Regions from separate parts of the Streptomyces sp. NPDC059564 genome, predicted to be linked through region 1. Evidence: riboswitches for the same ligand, from Rfam matches in the RefSeq annotation. Region 1 holds a riboswitch; the other holds the start of a gene.
What was found. Region 1 has a riboswitch for cyclic di-AMP ahead of ACFV0Q_RS31365 (M23 family metallopeptidase). Riboswitches for the same ligand answer to the same signal wherever they lie in the genome.

Region 1 (5,575 bases):
GTCATCGCGGTCGAGGTCAACCTCGCGGCCCCGCTGGACGCCGAGCCCGAGGGCCTCGACGGCGTGGCCACCATCATGGCCCGCGCGCTGTCGGAGGGCACCGACAAGCACTCCGCCGAGGAGTTCGCCGCCGAGCTGGAGCGCTGCGGCGCCACGCTCGACGCGCACGCCGACCACCCCGGTCTGCGGGTCTCCCTGGAGGTCCCGGCCTCCCGCCTGCACAAGGCCCTCGGCCTGCTCTCCGAGGCGCTGCGCGCGCCCGCCTTCGCCGACAGCGAGGTCGACCGGCTGGTGCGCAACCGGCTCGACGAGATCCCGCACGAGCTGGCCAACCCGCAGCGGCGCGCCGCCAAGCAGCTCTCCAAGGAGCTCTTCCCGGCCACCCTGCGCATGTCCCGCCCGCGCCAGGGCACCGAGGAGACGGTCGCCCGGATCGACTCCGGGGCCGTACGCGCCTTCTACGAGGCCCACGTGCGCCCCGCCACCGCCACCGCGGTGGTCGTCGGCGACCTGACCGGCATCGACCTGGACGCCGTACTGGCGGACACCCTGGGCACCTGGACGGGCAACTTCGCCGAGCCGCTCCCGGTCCCGCCGGTGACGGCCGACGACACCGGCCGGGTGGTCATCGTGGACCGGCCCGGCGCGGTCCAGACGCAGTTGCTGATCGGCCGGATCGGTCCCGACCGGCACGACATCGTCTGGGCGCCGCAGGTGCTCGGCACGTACTGCCTCGGCGGCACCCTCACCTCCCGCCTGGACAAGGTGCTGCGCGAGGAGAAGGGCTACACCTACGGGGTGCGGGCGTTCGGCCAGGTGCTGCGCTCGACCGCCGACGGCAAGGGCGCCTCGATGCTGGCCATCAGCGGCTCGGTGGACACCCCGAACACCGGTCCCGCGCTGGAGGACCTCTGGCAGGTGCTGCGCACGCTCGCCGCGCAGGGCCTGACCGACGCCGAACGCGACGTGGCGGTGCAGAACCTGGTGGGCGTCGCCCCGCTGAAGTTCGAGACGGCCGCGGCCGTCGCGGGCACCCTCGCGGACCAGGTGGAGCAGGAGCTCCCGGACGACTACCAGGCGCAGTTGTACGCGCGGCTGGCCGAAACCGGTACGGCGGAGGCCACTTCGGCGGTCGTGAGCGCCTTCCCGGTGGACCGGCTGGTCACGGTCCTGGTGGGCGACGCGTCGCAGATCGAGGAGCCCGTGCGGGCCCTCGGTATCGGAGAGGTCACCGTCGTCACGAACTGACGGTGCGTTTGGGAGGGGCTTCGGCGGATCATCCGCCGGAGCCCCTTTTGTCTGTTTAGTGGTGTGGTTGCGCGTATGGGGTGTGGCGTACGCAACAAAAGGGCTCGCGTGTTTGGCGATTGACTGATGATCCGCCTAGCGTCGGCCGTGCTGTCCGTCAGTTGTGCCCGCCGCACCCGCGGCACCGGACAGCGATCGCCGAGTCCCCGTCAGGCGCGAGCCTGGGGAGCCGGGGACCCACATCAGTCCCTGGGGTGAATCGGACCGCCTCGTCAGAGGAGATCCGTAGGAGACCTTCCTGCTCCGAACCCGTCAGCTAACCCGGTAGGCGAGAGGGAAGGAAAGGATTACCCCCTTCATGGCGTTTGGCAGTTCTGTCGCCGGTAAGCACCGCGGTTCCAGCCGTCTGAGCCGCAAGACCGCCGGTTACGCCGGCATAGCCGCCCTCGCCACCACGGGCGTGGTCGCCGCCGTGGCGGCCCCCGCGTTCGCCGCGGACAACAGCGCCCCCTCCGTCGAGGACACCGGCCAGAACGCGATCGTCGTGGCCGACAGCCTCCAGGACGACCTCGAGGTGCAGGCCGACTCCCAGCAGCTCGCCGCCGAGGCCGTCGCCGTCCGGGCGCAGGCCGAGGCCGACGCGAAGCAGCGGGCCGCAGAGGCCAAGCGCACCGCCGAGGCGAAGGCGAAGTCCGAGCGCGAGGCCGCCGAGCGCGCCGCCCGCGAGGAGGAGCGCAAGCGCCTCAACACCTTCGTCGCCCCCATCACGGGCTCGTACGTCAGCACCCAGTACGGCGCGGGCGGCGGCATGTGGTCCTCCGGCAGCCACACGGGCATCGACTTCCACGCCGACTCCGGCACCACGGTCCACGCGGTGGGCGCGGGCACGGTCGTCGAGGCCGGCTGGGGCGGCGCGTACGGCAACAACGTCGTCATCAAGCACAACGACGGCACCTACACCCAGTACGGCCACATGGACTCGCTGAGCGTCTCCGTCGGCGAGACGGTCACCCCGGGCGAGCAGATCGGCCTGTCGGGCTCCACGGGCAACTCCAGCGGCCCGCACCTGCACTTCGAGGCCCGCACCGGCGCCCAGTACGGCTCGGACATCAACCCGCTGGCGTACCTGCGCCAGCACGGTGTCAACGTCTGATCCGCACCGCACTTCACCGAGAAGGCCCCGGCTCTCCGAGCCGGGGCCTTCTCCGTCCTGCCCCGCCTCTTCCCCCGCGCCTTCCCGGCCGCAGCGAAATGTTTCGGATATCGGGCCGACATCGGAAATTATCGTGTGCTGCAATAGGGTTGCAGCACGGTCACGAATCCGGCGAAGGCGCCGGCAGCGAATCCAGCGGAGGTCCGGCCTTGCGTATTCCGGCGCACGCGGTATGCACAGCGATCCGCGACGATATCGTCTCCGGTTTCTTCGGTCCGGGCGGCCGGCTCACCGAGGAGGTGCTCGCCCGCCGCTACGGCGTCTCGCGCGTCCCCGTCCGCGAGGCACTGCGCACCCTGGAGTCCGAGGGCTTCGTCACCACGCGGCGGCACGCCGGGGCCTGCGTGGCCGAGCCGACCGAGCAGGAGGCCGCCGACCTCCTGGAGCTGCGGATGCTGCTGGAACCGCTGGCCGCCTCCCGGGCCGCCCGGCGGCGTACCGAGGGCCACCTGAAGGTGCTGCGCGGGCTGGTCAGGCTGGGCCAGGAACGCGCCCGCAAGGGGCAGGGGGAGGACCTGCGGGCCCTGGGGACCTGGTTCCACGAGACCCTCGCCCAGGCCTCCGGGAGCCCCGGGCTGATCGCCCTGCTGACCCAGACCCGGCGCAAGATCGCCTGGATGTACGTGGTGCAGGCCCCCGCCCGGCCGGTGGACTCCTGGGCGGAGCACGGGGCGATCGTGGACGCGGTGGCCCGCGGGGACGCGGAGCGGGCCGCTGCGCTGACGACGCTGCACGCGCAGCGGGCGGCCGGGGCGCACCGGCCGCGGGTGAGGACTTCGCAACCTGCCGTAAACACGGCGAGCGGTCCGCATTAACAAACACCCCGTATACAAAAGGGTACGCGGGGCCTGGTATGTGGCGGCCGTGCTTGTTTTCGCTGCGCCGAATTCCTGAATTTCTCGCGCTGCCGGGAATTCATGGAAAAACGAAGAAGCCGCAGTCCCGGGGTGGGGGACTGCGGCTTCTCCGTCGATACCGTCGATACCGGACCCGAAGGGTCAGACGGTCTCCGGGAGCTCCTCGAGGCCCTCGGCGACCAGCTTCGCGAGACGGTCCAGCGCGATGTCCGCGCCGTCGGCCTCGGAAGCCAGAACGATCTCCTCGCCGCCCTGGGCGCCCAGGCCCAGGACCGCCAGCATGGAGGCGGCGTTGACGGGGTCGCCGCCCGCCTTCGCGATGGTCACCGGGACGCCGGAAGCGGTCGTCGCGCGGACGAAGATCGAGGCGGGACGAGCGTGCAGGCCCTCGGCCCAGCCGACGTTGACGCGGCGCTCTGCCATGGTGATGCCCTTCAGGTTCTTACGGTTGTCTAGACCAGTCTCTCACGACACCCGGACTGCTCGGACCGACCTTCGGCCCGGATCCACCGCCGTTCGACCCTCCCCAGCTTGCACTGGTTTGCCCCGGCGTGCCGGATCCGGCGCGCGCATCCCGTCCGGCCCGTCGGACGCACCCGTCACCAGGGCGCGACGCCCCTTAGGGTGGCCCCATGACCACCGCGTCGGACCCCTCGTACCCGGCCCACTGGGAAGCGGACGTCGTGCTGCGCGACGGCGGCACGGCCCGGATCCGCCCCATCACCACCGAGGACGCGGGCCGGCTGGTCAGCTTCTACGAGCAGGTCTCGGACGAGTCGAAGTACTACCGGTTCTTCGCCCCTTACCCCCGCCTCTCCGACCGCGACGTGCACCGCTTCACGCACCACGACTACGTCGACCGGGTCGGCCTCGCCGCGACCATCGGCGGGGAGTTCATCGGCACCGTCCGCTTCGACCGCATCGGCCCCGACGGCCGGCCCGCCTCGGCCCCGGCCGACGAGGCCGAGGTCGCCTTCCTCGTCCAGGACGCCCACCAGGGACGCGGGGTGGCCTCCGCCCTCCTCGAACACATCGGCGCGGTCGCCCGGGAGCGGGGCATCCGCCGGTTCGCCGCCGAGGTGCTGCCCGCCAACACCAAGATGATCAAGGTGTTCACGGACGTCGGCTACCAGCAGAAGCGCAGCTTCGAGGACGGCTCCGTCCACCTCACCCTCGACCTCGAACCCACCGCCGAGTCCCTCGCCGTGCAGCGCGCCCGCGAACAGCGCGCCGAGGCCCGCTCCGTCCAGCGCCTGCTGGCCCCCGGCTCCGTCGCGGTGATCGGCGTCAGCCGCTCCGGCTCCGGCGTGGGCTCCGCCACGCTGCGCAACCTGCGCGACGGCGGCTTCCACGGACACCTCTACGCCGTCAACGAGGCCCGCGCCCCCGGCATGGAGGGGGACCTGCTGGACGGCGTACGGGCCTACCGCACCGTCGCCGACATCGGCGCCCCGGTCGACCTCGCCGTGATCGCCGTCCCCGCCGAGCGGGTCCCGGACGCGGTCGCCGCCTGCGGGGAGCACGGCGTGCAGGGGCTGGTGGTGCTGTCGGCCGGATACGGGGAGAGCGGCCCGGCGGGACTCGCGCGCCAGCGCGAACTGGTCCGCCAGGTCCGCTCCTACGGGATGCGGCTCATCGGCCCCAACGCCTTCGGGGTGATCAACACCGCCTCGGACGTGGAACTCAACGCCTCGCTGGCCCCCGCCCCGGCCACCGCCCGGGGCCGGATCGGCCTGTTCACCCAGTCCGGCGCGATCGGCATCGCCCTGCTGTCCGGGCTGCTGCGGCGCGGCGAGGGCCTCTCGTCCTTCGTCTCCGCCGGGAACCGGGCGGACGTCTCCGGCAACGACATCCTCCAGTACTGGTACGACGACGAAGCCACCGACGTGGCCCTGCTGTACCTGGAGACCCTCGGCAACCCGCGCAAGTTCACCCGGCTCGCCCGCCGCACGGCCGCCGTCAAGCCGGTCGTCGTCGCCCGCGGCGGCCGGCACACCCCGGCCGGGCACGTCGTCCCCGGGACCCGGCTGTCCGACGCCACCGTCTCCGAACTGCTCCGGCAGGCGGGCGTCATCCGCGTCGACACCGTCACCGAGCTGGTCGACGTCGGCCTGCTGCTGGCCGGGCAGCCGCTCCCGGCCGGCCCCCGGGTGGCGATCCTCGGCAACTCCGAGTCCCTCGGCGTGCTCACGTACGACGCCTGCCTGACCGAGGGGCTGCGCCCGCTGCCGCCGCTGGACCTGACCACGGCCGCCTC
Region 2 (5,575 bases), on a different contig from region 1:
CTGGCCGGGTTCGGGGTGATGGGCCTGGGCCGGCACCACCCCGTGGTGCGCCGGGCCCTGCACGACGTACTGGACGCCCAGCTCGCCGACCTGACCCGCTTCGACTGCCAGCCGCTGCCCGGGCTGCTGGCCGAGAAGCTGCTCGCGCACAGCCCCCACCTGGACCGGGTCTTCTTCGGCAACAGCGGCACCGAGGCGGTGGAGACCGCCCTGAAGTTCGCCCGGTACGCCACCGGACGGCCCAGGGTGCTGTACTGCGACCACGCCTTCCACGGGCTCACCACGGGCTCGCTGTCGGTCAACGGCGAAGGCGGCTTCCGGGACGGCTTCGCCCCGCTGCTCCCCGACACGAAGATCGCGCTCGGGGATCTGGCCGCCCTCGAACGAGAGCTGAAGCGCGGGGACGTCGCCGCCCTCATCGTCGAGCCGGTCCAGGGCAAGGGGGTGCTCGCCGCCCCGCCCGGATTCCTGCTCGCCGCGCAGGAAATGCTGCACCGCCACAAGGCGCTGCTGATCGTCGACGAGGTGCAGACCGGCCTCGGCAGGACCGGCGATTTCTACGCGTACCAGCACGAGCCGGGCGTGGAACCGGATCTGGTGTGCGTGGCCAAGGCCCTCTCCGGCGGTTACGTCCCGGTCGGCGCGACCCTGGGCAAGGACTGGATCTTCCAGAAGGTCTACTCCTCCATGGACCGCGTGCTCGTGCACTCCGCGAGCTTCGGCTCCAACGCGCAGGCGATGGCGGCCGGGCTGGCGGTGCTCTCCGTGATGGAGGACGAGGAGACCGTCGCGAACGCCCGGGCCATGGGCGACCTGCTGCGCGGGAAGCTCGCCGCCATGGTGGACGAGTACGAGCTGCTGCACGAGGTGCGGGGGCGCGGGCTGATGATCGGCATCGAGTTCGGCCGGCCGTCCTCCCTGGGCCTGCGCAGCCGGTGGGCCGTGCTCCAGGCGGCCCGCAAGGGGCTGTTCGCGCAGATGGTCGTGGTGCCGCTGCTGAGCAAGCACCGGATCCTCACCCAGGTCTCCGGCGACCACCTGGAGGTCATCAAGCTGATCCCGCCGCTCATCGTGGACGAGCGGGACGTGGACCGGTTCGTCGGCGCCTTCCGGGAGGTCATGGACGAGGCGCACGGCGGGAGCGGGCTGATGTGGGACTTCGGCAGGACCCTGGTCAGGCAGGCCGTCGGCAACCGCTGAACCCGCGCGGGGTACGCGAAGGGGGCCCGGTGGGTGACCGGGCCCCCTTCGCGTCGTCCGGGACCCGCGCCCCGCCCTCAGTCCAGCAGCCGGTCGCGCAGCCGGTCCAGGGTGGCGGGGGTGAGGCCGAGGCCCTCGGCGAGGTAGCGCTCCACCCCGCCCCACCGGTCGTCGATCGTCCCGAACGCCGCGAGCAGGTAGTCGGCGCGCGCGTCGAACAGCGGGGCCAGCAGCTCCATCACCTCGGGGGAGCGGGCGTCGGCCGTGTCGCTGCCGCGCCGCACCCGGTAGCGGTTGTGCGGGGCGTTCGACTCCAGGTAGTCCGCCACGATGGCCTCGCGTTCGACGCCGAGCGCGAGCAGGGTGACCGCGACCGACAGCCCCGCCCGGTCCTTGCCCGCCGCGCAGTGCATCAGCGCCGGGACGCTGTCCTCGGCGAGCGCGTGCAGCACCCGGCCGTGCTCGGCGGTGCGGGAGCGGATCATGACCCGGTACGACTCCGTCATCCGGGCCGCGGCCTTGCCGTCGCCGAGCACCTCGCGGAGCTGGCCGAGGTCGCCGTCGCGGACCATCTTCCAGAACTCCCGGCCGTCGGCCGGGTCCGTGAGCGGGATGTTCACATTGCGTACACCCGTCAGCTCGACGTCGGCCCCCTCCAGGGCCTGGTCCGCCGCGTTGCGGAAGTCGAAGACGGTGTGCAGACCGAGCGAGCGGAGGAACTCTGCGTCGGTTTCGGTGGCATGTGCGAGATGTCCGCTTCGGAACAGTCGTCCCGGCCTGACCCTCCGTCCGCCGGCGGCCGGCAAGCCGCCCACGTCACGGAAGTTGCGCACTCCGGTCAGCTCCGGCCCGGGCTCGGGGCGGCCCGGAAGGGGCTGGGGTATCTGCTGGGTCACGTGTGCTCCTCCGCATGGTCCTGGGTGTCCGAATTGATCTGATTGGGACCAACTTGCCATATGTGGAGGCGAGATCGCGCCAGGCCCCGTGAGCCAGATCATACGGTGACCGTCCGTGCCTGATCGCGACATGCGAATTCCCTTGCCAGGGCGGCTGTTGCGGGCCGGGAATGGACGGAGGGTGACGGGAATTCCGTCTGTCCCTCATACCTGCGATTCCGTCAGGGAATTCATGGCTTGTTGTGTGCGGCTCCGCTCGATTACCTTCGCGATCGATCCGGGTGGACCGCCTAATCCTGCCGCCGCCCGGGAACCGCACCCGACCATCGACGCGCGCGGCAGGAGCGGGGGAACCAGGTAAGCCGCCGTTCCGGATCTTTTCCGGACGGCTCGGGGTGAAGTCGTACGCGTGTCCCACGGGTACGGCCGGAGATCTCCATTCCGAACCCGACAGCTCACCTCGCAGGCGACGGAGAGGAATCCGCCATGCCCGCAAAGGGTAAGCACCGCCGTCCGAAGTCCCGTTCCATATCCCGCGGTTTCGCCGTGGCCGGTACCGGCGGCGCGGCCCTCGCGCTGCCGCTGATGGGTGCCGCCGGCGCGCACGCCGCCGCCCCGGCGGCGACGCCCGTGCAGGCCGCGCAGGTTCCCTCGGCCCTCCGGGCCGCCGCGCCCGCCCCGGCCGTCGCCCCCGCCGCCGCTCCGGCCGTCTACACCGTCGTGCCGGGTGACTACCTCTCGAAGATCGCCGCCGAGCGCCACCTCGACGGCGGCTGGGAGCGGCTCTACGCCGACAACCGCGAGGCCGTCGGAACGAACCCCTCCCTCATCCACCCGGGCCTGCGGCTGACCCTGGGCGGGCACGGCGAGACCCCCGCCCCGAAGGCTCCTGAGGCCCCGGCCGAGGAATCCTCGACCGAGGCTCCGGCGGCCGACGAGACGTCGTCCGACGCGGGCACCGCCGGCGACGACGCCGCCGACGAGACCCCGGCCCCGAAGTCCGCCCCCTCCGCCGGGCAGCGCACCAAGGCCCCCGCCCAGCGTCCGGCGCCCTCCGCGCCCGCGGCCCCGGCGGAATCCGCCGCCCCCTCGAACGGCTCCGGTTTCGTCGCCCCGGTCAGCGGCGGCACCTCCACCCCGTACCACCAGAGCGGCAGCATGTGGTCCTCCGGTTACCACACCGGCGTCGACTTCGTCGCCAGTACCGGCACCACCGTCAAGGCGGTCGGCGCGGGCACCGTCGTTTCCGCTGGCTGGGGAGGTGCGTACGGCAACGAGGTGATCATCAAGCACGCCGACGGCAAGTACTCCCAGTACGGCCACCTCTCCCAGCTCTCCGTCTCGGTGGGCCAGAGCGTCACCGCCGGACAGCGCATCGGCCTCTCCGGCGCCACCGGCAACGTGACCGGCCCGCACCTCCACTTCGAGATCCGCACCGGCCCGGCGTACGGCTCGGACATCGACCCGCTGGCCTACCTCCGCTCCAAGGGCGTCAGCATCTGACGGAGCCCGCCGCAGCGGCACGGACACGCGTGGGGCCGGGACCTGAGGGGGGTCCCGGCCCGACGTGTACTTATTCCTTATCCCTCGCGTGGTATAGATCACGGTCCGTCAACCCCTCATTACGTTGGCGTAGGTTGGTGACGGGGGTGAAGGATGTTGTCCCGTGGCAGCGACGACGACGACACTCAAGACCATCGGCTCGTACGCGGCGATCGGGGACAGCTTCACCGAAGGCGTGGGGGACCCGGGACCCGGGGATTCGTATCTCGGCTGGGCGGACCGGCTCGCCGTACTCCTGGCCGACCGGCGCGACGAGCACGACTTCCGTTACGCGAACCTCGCGGTCCGCGGCAAGGTCCTCGACCAGATCGTGGCCGAACAGGTCCCCAGGGCCAAGGCCCTCGCACCCGACCTGGTCACCTTCTGCGCGGGCGGCAACGACATCATCCGGCCCGGCAGCGACCCCGACGACGTGGCGGAACGGTTCGAGGCGGCCGTGGCCGACCTCACCGGGTCCATCGGCCTCGTCATGATCACCACCGGCTTCGACACCCGCGGCGTACCGGTCCTCAAGCACCTGCGGGGCAAGGTCGCGACGTACAGCGCGCACGTCCGCGCCATCGCCGACCGCTATGACTGCCCCGTCCTCGACCTCTGGTCCCTGAAGTCCGTCCAGGACCGGCGGGCCTGGGACGGCGACCGGCTGCACCTCTCGCCCGAGGGGCACACCCGCGTCGCGCTGCGCGCCGCGCAGGTCCTCGGCTACGAGGTCCCCGCCGACCCGGACCAGCCGTGGCCGCCGACCCCGCCGCGCGGATCGGTCGACGTCACCCGGGACAACATCCAGTGGGCGCGCGAGCACCTCGTGCCCTGGATCGGGCGGCGGCTGCGCGGGGAGTCCTCCGGCGACCACGTCGAGGCGAAGCGGCCCGACCTGCTGCCCCTGTAGCGGAAGCGGACGTACGGGGGCGGGACCGGGGCCGGTCCCCCGGGACCGGCCCGCGGGGGCGGGCGACACGCGGAGGCACGCGGGAGACACGCGGGGCGACAGGCGGGCCCGAGGCGGAATCCTCGGGGCCCGCCGTGCGTTGGGATGGTCGTAGACGTCCGACCGTCCCGCCCCACCTGCACCTTTCCCAGGAGGCGCCTTGACCGGCTCCCTTCCCCTGCGTCCCCGGCTGCGCGCCCTGCGGCCCGAAGCCTTCGGCGCGGATCCCTCCGGCGCGCGGCTGGAGCGGATCCTGCGCTCGCCGAACTTCGCCGACGGCGTCTTCCAGAACCCCGTGGGGGCCCGGACCAGGCCGTCCGGATCGATGGTCGAGTTCGCCAAGATCTACTTCCACAAGGAGCAGCGCGTCCGGCGCAACCCTGGCGCGCCGATCCCCGTGTACCCCACCACCCTCGCCGAGCTGGCCAAGCCGCCGGTCAGCGGGCTGCGCCTGACCTGGATGGGCCACTCCAGCGTGCTCGCGGAGATCGACGGACGCCGGGTGCTCTTCGACCCGGTGTGGGGCGAGCGGTGCTCCCCCTTCCCCTTCGCCGGACCCAAGCGGCTGCACCCGGTCCCCGTGCCGCTGGCCTCCCTCGGCGAGGTCGACGTCGTGGTCATCTCCCACGACCACTACGACCACCTCGACCTCCCCACGATCAAGGCGCTGGCCGGCACGGACACGGTCTTCGCCGTCCCGCTGGGCGTCGGCGCGCACCTGGAGCGCTGGGGCGTGCGGCCGGACCGGCTGCGCGAGCTCGACTGGAACGAGGCCACCGAGGTCGCGGGGCTCTCCCTCACCGCGACCCCGGCCCGGCACTTCTGCGGCCGCGGCCTGCGCAACCAGCAGTTCACCCTGTGGGCCTCCTGGGTCGTGGCGGGCGAGGAGCACCGGATCTTCCACAGCGGGGACACCGGCTACTTCCCGGGCTTCGAGGAGATCGGCGCCGCCCACGGCCCCTTCGACGCCACGATGATCCAGATCGGC

Region 2: linked by a shared signal. The riboswitch ahead of ACFV0Q_RS30745 (peptidoglycan DD-metalloendopeptidase family protein) and the one ahead of ACFV0Q_RS31365 (M23 family metallopeptidase) in region 1 are both predicted to bind cyclic di-AMP.

Annotation. Positions count from the first base shown of each region.
Region 1 covers NZ_JBHWBP010000274.1:677-6,251, reverse strand. The annotation lists gene ACFV0Q_RS31370 (M16 family metallopeptidase) at 1-1,248, shown strand, start outside; cyclic di-AMP (ydaO/yuaA leader) riboswitch at 1,435-1,594, shown strand; gene ACFV0Q_RS31365 (M23 family metallopeptidase) at 1,607-2,401, shown strand; gene ACFV0Q_RS31360 (GntR family transcriptional regulator) at 2,611-3,276, shown strand; gene ACFV0Q_RS31355 (HPr family phosphocarrier protein) at 3,460-3,741, opposite strand; partial or broken gene ACFV0Q_RS31350 (GNAT family N-acetyltransferase) at 3,951-5,575, shown strand, end outside.
Region 2 covers NZ_JBHWBP010000262.1:492-6,066, reverse strand. The annotation lists gene ACFV0Q_RS30755 (aspartate aminotransferase family protein) at 1-1,200, shown strand, start outside; gene ACFV0Q_RS30750 (tyrosine-protein phosphatase) at 1,278-2,096, opposite strand; cyclic di-AMP (ydaO/yuaA leader) riboswitch at 2,414-2,578, shown strand; gene ACFV0Q_RS30745 (peptidoglycan DD-metalloendopeptidase family protein) at 2,583-3,599, shown strand; gene ACFV0Q_RS30740 (SGNH/GDSL hydrolase family protein) at 3,763-4,548, shown strand; gene ACFV0Q_RS30735 (MBL fold metallo-hydrolase) at 4,748-5,575, shown strand, end outside.